DNA from 2 places in the Metapseudomonas otitidis genome. Region 1 is predicted to be linked to the other one. Evidence: predicted binding sites of a transcription regulator. Region 1 holds the regulator's gene; the other holds the start of a gene.
What was found. The regulator FliA, encoded in region 1, starts transcription of late flagellar genes. The targets are predictions, from matches to a motif close to CTAAAGTTTNNNNNNNNNNNGCCGNTAA.
Positions count from the first base shown of each region.

Region 2: the regulator FliA is predicted to act here: its motif matches at 2,715-2,742, upstream of PotMrB4_RS05720 (methyl-accepting chemotaxis protein).

Region 1 is NZ_AP022642.1:3,947,481-3,951,688, forward strand. Features, by position in the region: gene PotMrB4_RS18105 (chemotaxis protein CheA) at 1-351, opposite strand, end outside; gene PotMrB4_RS18110 (protein phosphatase CheZ) at 364-1,149, opposite strand; gene PotMrB4_RS18115 (chemotaxis response regulator CheY) at 1,169-1,543, opposite strand; gene fliA (RNA polymerase sigma factor FliA) at 1,626-2,372, opposite strand; gene fleN (flagellar synthesis regulator FleN) at 2,369-3,202, opposite strand; gene flhF (flagellar biosynthesis protein FlhF) at 3,278-4,208, opposite strand, start outside.
Region 2 is NZ_AP022642.1:1,208,829-1,213,036, reverse strand. Features, by position in the region: gene PotMrB4_RS05725 (TatD family hydrolase) at 1-419, shown strand, start outside; gene PotMrB4_RS05720 (methyl-accepting chemotaxis protein) at 498-2,528, opposite strand; gene ampE (regulatory signaling modulator protein AmpE) at 2,779-3,615, opposite strand; gene ampD (1,6-anhydro-N-acetylmuramyl-L-alanine amidase AmpD) at 3,612-4,175, opposite strand.

The DNA.
Region 1 (4,208 bases):
GGGCGTGGCGGGCGTCGGCTCGGAGCGCTCGCGTACCTGGCTGAACATCTCGTTGACGGTATCCAGTGCCTGAAGCACCACGTCCATCAGCTCGGCATCGACTCGACGCGCACCCTTGCGGAGGATGTCGAACACGTTTTCGGCGATGTGGCAGCATTCCACAAGGGCGTTTAGCTGGAGGAAACCAGCTCCGCCCTTGACCGTGTGGAAACCCCGGAAAATGGCATTGAGCAGATCCATATCGTCCGGACGGCTCTCCAGCTCAACGAGCTGCTCGGACAATTGCTCCAGTATTTCGCCGGCCTCTACCAGGAAGTCCTGGAGGATTTCTTCATCGGCGTCGAAGCTCATTAGGCGGCTCCCCTAGAAACCAAGGCTGGATAACAGATCATCGACGTCGACCTGATCGGCCACGACGTCATCACGCTTATCGGCATTGATCTGCGGACCTTCACCCCTAGATGGATCTTTTAGTTTTTCTTTCTCGACAACCATCGCTTCGCGGTCATGTTGAATGCCTGCGAAACGGTCTACATCACTGGCCATCAGCACCAGTTTCACCAGGTTGTGCTCAACTTCGGTCACCAACTGGGTGACGCGTTTGATCACTTGCCCGGTCAGGTCCTGATAGTCCTGTGCCAGCAGGATGTCGTTCATATGGGAGGATAGCTGCTCGGTGTCGCGCTGGCTGCGCGCCAGGAACGATTCGATGCGCTTGGCCAACTCCCGGAACGCATCCGCGCCGATCTCGCGCCGCATGAAGCGCCCCCACTCCTCGGAAAGGCTCTGGGCTTCATCGCCCAGGCCATTGAGCAGCGGTGCGCTCTCCTCCACCAGATCCATGGTGCGGTTGGCTGCCTTCTCCGTCATGTGCACGACGTAGGAGAGACGATCCGTCGCATCGGCGATCTGGGACATTTCCTTGGCGTGGGGCAAATGCGGATCGATCTGGAAGTTGACGATCGCATTGTGCAACTCGCGGGTGAGCTTGCCGACTTCCTGATAGAGGCCGCGGTCGCGAACCTTGTTCAGTTCGTGGATCAGTTGCACCGCATCGCCGAAGTTGCCCTTTTCAAGGGTTTCCACCAGCTCGCGTGCATGATTTTTCAGGGTCGACTCGAGGTCTCCCGACTGGGAATCTTTATCCATGGCGTCCTCGCGACTGGCATCAGCCGTTGACCCGCTCGAAGATCTTTTCAATCTTCTCTTTGAGCACCTGGGCCGTGAACGGCTTGACCACGTACCCGTTCACGCCGGCCTGGGCGGCTTCGATGATCTGATCGCGCTTGGCTTCAGCAGTCACCATCAGCACCGGCAGGTGCTTCAGGCGCTCGTCAGCGCGCACGGCTCGCAGCAGGTCGATGCCAGTCATGCCGGGCATGTTCCAGTCGGTGACCAGGAAATCGAAATTGCCGCTGTGCAGCATCGGCAAGGCGGTTGTGCCGTCGTCGGCCTCTGCGGTGTTGGTGAAGCCCAAATCACGCAGGAGGTTCTTGATGATGCGTCTCATCGTAGAGAAATCGTCCACGATGAGGATTTTCATGTTCTTGTCCAAATCGACCTCCGTACAGTCCTGAACGCCCCCGGGTCACGGGGGCGTCGTTCAATCGAAAAACCGGTGTGCTTCAGGCACGCCACTCACCCAGCCGGGCCCGCAGACGTGCGGCGCACTGGCTGTGCAACTGGCTGACTCGGGATTCACTGACTCCCAGCACTTCACCGATTTCCTTCAAATTCAGCTCTTCGTCGTAATACAGCGCCAGCACCAGGCGCTCTCGTTCCGGCAGATTGGCGATGGCATCGGCCAGCGCCGCCTGGAAGCGCTCGTCTTCCAGGTCATTCGAAGGTTCGAGATGGGTGACTCCGGTATCTTCGTGCGCCGTGCCATGCTCCCCGCCTTCCAGAAGGTCGTCGAAGCTGAACAGCCGGCTGCCCAAAGTGTCGCTCAGGATGCCGTAGTAATCTTCGAGACTCAATCCAAGTTCGGCCGCAACCTCCTGATCTTTAGCGTCACGTCCAGTTCTTGCCTCGACTTTGCGGATGGCGTCGCTGACCATCCGGGTATTGCGGTGGACCGAGCGCGGTGCCCAGTCGCCCTTGCGGACCTCGTCGAGCATCGCCCCGCGGATGCGGATGCCGGCGTAGGTCTCGAAACTCGCACCCTTGCTGGAGTCGTACTTCTTCGATGCTTCCAGCAGGCCGATCATCCCCGCCTGCATGAGGTCTTCAACCTGCACGTTCGCCGGCAAGCGTGCCAGCAGGTGGTAGGCGATCCGCTTGACCAGGGGCGCGTAGCGCTCGATCAGCTGGTGCTGGGAATCCCCGGCCTGAGCCTTGTTGTACATGCGAAGTCCACTTGCGGGTGGTGTCATACGGTCGAATCCGCGATGGGTTGCTGCACCAGTCGCTCGACGAAGAACTCAAGGTGGCCGCGGGGGTTGGCCGGTAACGGCCAGCTGTCGACCTTCTGAGCAATCGCCTTGAACGCCAGGGCACATTTCGAACGCGGGAACGCTTCGTAGACCGCTCGCTGCTTCTGCACCGCCTTGCGCACGGACTCGTCGTAGGGGACGGCGCCGACGTACTGCAAGGCCACATCGAGGAAGCGATCGGTCACCTTGGTCAGCTTAGCAAAGAGGTTGCGACCTTCCTGCGGGCTGTGGGCCATATTGGCCAGGACCCGGAAACGGCTCATGCCGAAGTCGCGGTTGAGCAGCTTGATCAGCGCATAGGCGTCGGTAATGGACGTAGGCTCGTCGCAGACGACCACGATCACTTCCTGCGCAGCACGGACGAAGCTGACCACCGCATCGCCGATGCCGGCGGCGGTGTCGATCACCAGCACGTCCAGGTTGTCGCTGATCTCGCTGAACGCCTGGATCAGGCCGGCATGCTGCATCGGCGAGAGCTGGACCATGCTCTGCGTGCCGGAAGCGGCTGGCACGATGCGGACGCCGCCCGGCCCTTGCAGCAGCACGTCACGCAGGTCGCACTCGCCTGCGATCACGTCCGCCAGGGTCCGCTTGGGCGTCAGCCCGAGCAGCACGTCGACGTTGGCCAGGCCGAGGTCGGCGTCCAGCAGCATCACGCGGCGCCCCAGGTCGGCCAGCGCCAGCGAGAGGTTCACGGATACGTTGGTCTTGCCGACACCGCCCTTGCCACCGGTTACAGCAATCACCTGTACGGGATGCAAACTACCCATTTATCACACACCTTGTTCACGTCGACTGGGCCACTTGGCGCATTCACGCCACCCATCCCGGGCGGCTCTGGGTTTCTATCCAACCTGGCGAGTGGGCGCCTGGTACAGACCTGCGAACAGGTCGGCCATGGCTTCCTCGCTGGGGTCCTCCGGTGCCTGAAGGCTCACCGCACGGCTCACCAGTTGGTGACTGCGCGGAACCTGGAGATCATCCGGAATCCGAGGCCCATCAGCGAGATAGGCTACCGGCAGATGCTGGCCGATAGCCAGTCCCAACACTTCGCCCAGGCTCGCGGCTTCATCGAGCTTGGTCAGGATGCAGCCCGAAAGGCCACACCGCTTGTAACTATGGTAGGCCGCTTTCAGCACCTGGCTTTGACTGGTTGCAGCCAAAACGAGGAAATTGCGCGCTTTCACGCTGCGACTGGCCAGTGTCTCGAGCTGCATTTTAAGCGCCGGATCGTTCGCCGGCAGCCCCGCCGTATCAATCAGCACCACACGCTTGCGTGCGAGGGGGGCGAGAGCCTGGGTCAGCGACTGGCCCGGATCGACGTGAGTGACAGACACACCGAGGATGCGGCCCAGGGTCTTCAGCTGTTCCTGGGCACCGATCCGGTAGCTGTCCATGCTCACCAGGGCGATCTGCTGGGCGCCGTACTTAAGCACGTAGCGGGCGGCCAGCTTGGCCAGGGTGGTGGTCTTGCCCATGCCGGCGGGACCGACCAGGGCGATCACGCCCCCCTCTTCCAGAGGCTCCTCGGCAGGGGTACGGATGGCGTGGGCCAGGTGGGCCAGCACCATGCGCCAGGCCTGGCGCGGATCCTTGACGCTGCTCACGCGCTCCAGTAGCACACGGGACAGCTCCACCGGCAGCCCCATCCGCTGCAGGCGACGCCACAGATTGGCCTGCTGCGGGCGACGATTCTGCATCTGGCTCCAGGCGATGGAACCAAGCTGGACTTCGATCAGCTCGCGCAGCCCATTGAGCTCGAAACGCATGGCATCC
Region 2 (4,208 bases), 2.7 Mb from region 1:
ACCTGCAACTGCCAGCCTTGCTGCACGTGCGCCGCAGCCACGCGGCGGTGATCGCCACCCTCAAGCGCATCCGCCCTGCCCGGGGCGGCATCGTCCACGCCTTCGCCGGCAGCTACGAGGAAGCCCGCGAATACCTGAAGCTGGGCTTCCGCCTGGGCTTGGGCGGCGCCCCCACCTGGCCCCAGGCCAACCGCCTGCGCAAGGTGGTGCCGCGCCTGCCCCTGGACGCCATCGTGCTGGAGACCGATGCGCCGGACATGGCGCCCGCCATGCATCCGCACCAGCGCAACAGCCCGGAATACCTGCCGGCCATCTGCGCCAACCTCGCCGAACTGATGGGGCTGACGCCGGATGCCCTGGCGGCGGCCAGCAGCCGGAACGCCTGCGAGCTGTTCGGCTGGGCGCCGTTCCCGGGCTGAAGCCCGGGCTACGACCTATCCCATAGGCCAACAAACGAAAAGCCCGCCGATTGGCGGGCTTTTGCTTGCGGCTAACGATCAGACGCGGAACGCGCCGATCAGCTGCTTGAGCTGCGCGACCAGGTCGGACAGCTGGCGGCTGGCCTGTTCGGTCTGGCTGGCCCCCTGGGCGGTGCGTTCGCCGGCGCTGTTGATCTCGACGATGTTCTGGTCGATGTCGTGGGCGACGGCGGTCTGCTGCTCGGCAGCCGCGGCGATCTGCTGGTTCTGGTCGACGATCATCCCCACGGCGCCAAGGATGTTCTCCAGCGCCTGCTGCACGCGGCCGGACTGGTTGACGGTGCCGCCGGCCATCTGGTGGCTGGTGTTCATCGCCTTCACGGCCGCGCCGACACCGCCCTGCAGGCGGGCGATCATCTGTTCGATCTCCTCGGTGGACTGCTGGGTGCGTTTGGCGAGGGTGCGCACCTCGTCGGCCACCACGGCGAAGCCGCGCCCCTGCTCGCCGGCACGGGCGGCTTCGATGGCGGCATTGAGGGCCAGCAGGTTGGTCTGCTCGGCGATGCCCTTGATCACTTCCAGCACACGACTGATGGAGGCGCTGTCGGACGCCAGCTGGTTGATGACGTTCACCGACTGCTCGATCTCGTGGGCCAGGCGTTCGATGCTGCCCAGCTGGGACTCCACCAGGCTGCGACCATTGACGGTTTCTTCGTTGACGCTGTGGGCACTGCCGACGGCGGCTGCCGCGCTGCGCGCCACTTCCTGGGCGGTGGCGGACATCTGGTTCATGGCGGTGGCGACCTGCTCGATCTGGCTGCGCTGCCCGGCGACGGCGAGGTTGCTCTCCTCGGACACCTGCTGGACGCGGCTGGCCTGGCGTTCGACTTCCGAGACGGTCTGGCCGACCAGCTGGATCAGGTCATGGATCTTGGCCACGGTGCCGTTGAATACCTGCCCCAGCTCGCCCAGTTCGTCGCGGCTTTCGGCCTGGAAGCTGACGGTCATGTCGCCGGCGGCCACCTGGTCGAGCACCTTGCCGAGGCGCTTGAGGGTGGTGCGGGTGGAGACGTAGAAACCGCTGTAGAGGTAGACGATGGCGAGGAAGACACCCACTAGCGCCACCACCAGCAGGATGGTCTGGACGCGCTTCTCGCCGAGGCGCTTGTCCAGGTCGCTGCGCAGGAACTCCAGGGCGGCGTCGTTCAGCGCGTAGGTCTTGTCCATCAGCGCGCTGACCTGGTCGTAGAAGGTGGCCCAGGGTGTGTCGAGGGTATCGGCCATGATCACCTGCTCCTCGAACAGGGTGGCGGCCTCCTTGAGGGTGGCGCGACTGGCGTCGGCCTGCTGGCTGAGGGCGGCCTGGGCGCGCGGGTTGCCGCTGAGGGCGTCCTGCAGCTTGAGGCCGTACTCGCTGCCGAGCTTCTCCAGGTCCAGCAGCAGGTCGTCGAGCTTGGTGCTGGCGGCGGAGTTGAGGAAGCCCTGGCCCAGGGAATAGGAACCGATGGCACGCCCCTGGCTGATGCCGGCGGTGACATCGGGGGTAACGCTGGTGATCAGTTCGGCCACCTGGCGCACATCGCGCTGGCTGTCCTGGCTGAGGCCGGCCTGGCTGGCGACCAGCTTGATGAAGACCTGGGCATTGCCGAGGAGCTTCTCGATCATCGCGCTCTTGCTCTGCAGGGAGGTTTCCTTCTGCGCGGCCTGGAGGGCGTTGAGCATTTCGTCGCGCTTGGCGTTGAACTCGGTGACCTGCTCGGCGTCTGTGGTGACCGGCTGAAGCGCCTTGAGGGCCGCGAGCACGTCCTGTTCCACGCGGGTGACGCGGCTGTCGAGGTCGCCCGCCTGGCCGGACTGGCCGATCAGGGAGTTGATCAGCACCAGGTCGTTGAGGCTTTCCAGGTTGCGCCGCAGGCCCTGGCTGGCGTGCAGCAGGTCCAGACTCTGCAGCTCGTTGCGGGTGCTGACGAACTGCTCGTAGGACTCGCGAACGAGGAAGTAGTTGGTGACGATCATCGGCAGGAAGAACAGCACGCTGATCAGACTGAACTTCATGCCGAAGCTGAGGCGATTCATCAGCGCGATGGCCGGATACAGCAGAGTCTTCACACGACGTCTCCTGGCTTGCTTATTTATTGTTATGCGGCGTCTTGGACGGAATCAGGATGGCACGGTGACAGCATGCCGTCCCCTATCGCCCGACCTGCGGCAGACCGATCAGGGCGTCCTATGCCCGGCGATAAAAGTGACGGATATCACAAAAGACCCTCACTCGACGCAGGCCCTGTGTACCTGATATCGGCGAGGGTTTCTGTAACTTAAGGTTAAGAACGGCTACAGATCAACGCGAAAGGCGCCGTCAGAAGAACAGCGTCCACAGGGCGAAACCCGCGTACCAGAGCACGGCGGAACGGACCAGCAGGTGCCACAGGGCGTCCAGGCTGGCCACGCCCTCCTCGCCCGCGCTGGACTCGGGCAGCTCGCCGGCAGCACGCCCGGCGATCACCACGAAACGCTCGGCGGACATCTCCCAGTTGAGCAGCTCATGCAGCAGTACGCGGCTGACAGCGACGAAGTTGCCCACCAGGGAGAAGCTGGCCGCCAGTACCCGCACCGGCACCCAGTCGAAGGCATGCCGCACCTGGCGGGCCTGCTCGCGGATGGCGGGGGACGCGGCGCGCTCCTCGGCCAGGGCCAGCAGGCGGTAGGCCAGGGCCGCCACCGGGCCCAGCAGGAAGTACCAGAAGATCACCGCGAAGAAGCTCTGGTAGGCCTGCCAGACCAGATGCTCCTGCACCCGCATCAGCAGGTCGTCGCCCTCCTCCACCCGCAGGCCCAGGTCGCGCTCGGCGACATGCAGGGCACCCTGGGTATCGCCCCGGCGCCAGGCGTCGCGGAAGGAGCCGAGGTCGGCCTGGACATCGCCACGGCCAAGGGCGAAGACCACCACCAGCAGGTGCACCGGAAGCGCCAGCCAGCCATAGGCCAGGGGCTGCAGCATGGTCAGCACCAGGGCCAGCGCCACCAGCGGCAGCACCACCCAGATCCCCAGCGCCAGCCAGGGCCGCCCCGCCAGGGGGCGGCTGGCGGCGGCGCCATCCAGCTGCCGCAGCCAGGCACTGTCCCGTTGCAGGCGCTGGCGCCAGTTGGAGAGTTTCTCGATCCACAGCACCAGCAGCAGTACCAGGAAGCTCATGGGGTCATCTCCTTATGCAGCAGGCTGGCGCGCAACCGCGCCCAGTCGAAAGCGGGCCCCGGGTCGGTCTTGCGCACGGGGGCGATGTCGCTGTGGCCGCAGACCCGCTCGGGGGTTATGGCGGGGTAGGCACGCAGCAAACCACGGGCCAGGCGGCCCAGGGCGTCGTACTGGGCATCGCTGTAGGGCAGGTCGTCGGTGCCTTCCAGTTCGATGCCCAGGGAAAAGTCGTTGCAGTTCTCGCGACCTTCGAAAGAGGACTTGCCGGCGTGCCAGGCGCGGTCGAGGCAGGAGACGAACTGGGTCACCCGGCCGTCGCGCTCGATGAGGAAGTGTGCGGACACCTGCATGTCGGCGATGCCGGCGAAGTAGGGATGCTCGTCGGCGTCCAGGCGGTTCTGGAAGAACTCCACCACCTTGCCGGTGCCGAACTGGCCCGGGGGCAGGCTGATGTTGTGGATGACCAGCAGGGAGATCTCCCCGTGCGGACGGGCATTGAAGTTGGGCGAGGGGCAATGGCGGGCGTCTTCACACCAGCCGGTGGCGATGTCCGGTTGCATGGCGGCTCCTTGATCCGCCGACACTCTAGAGCA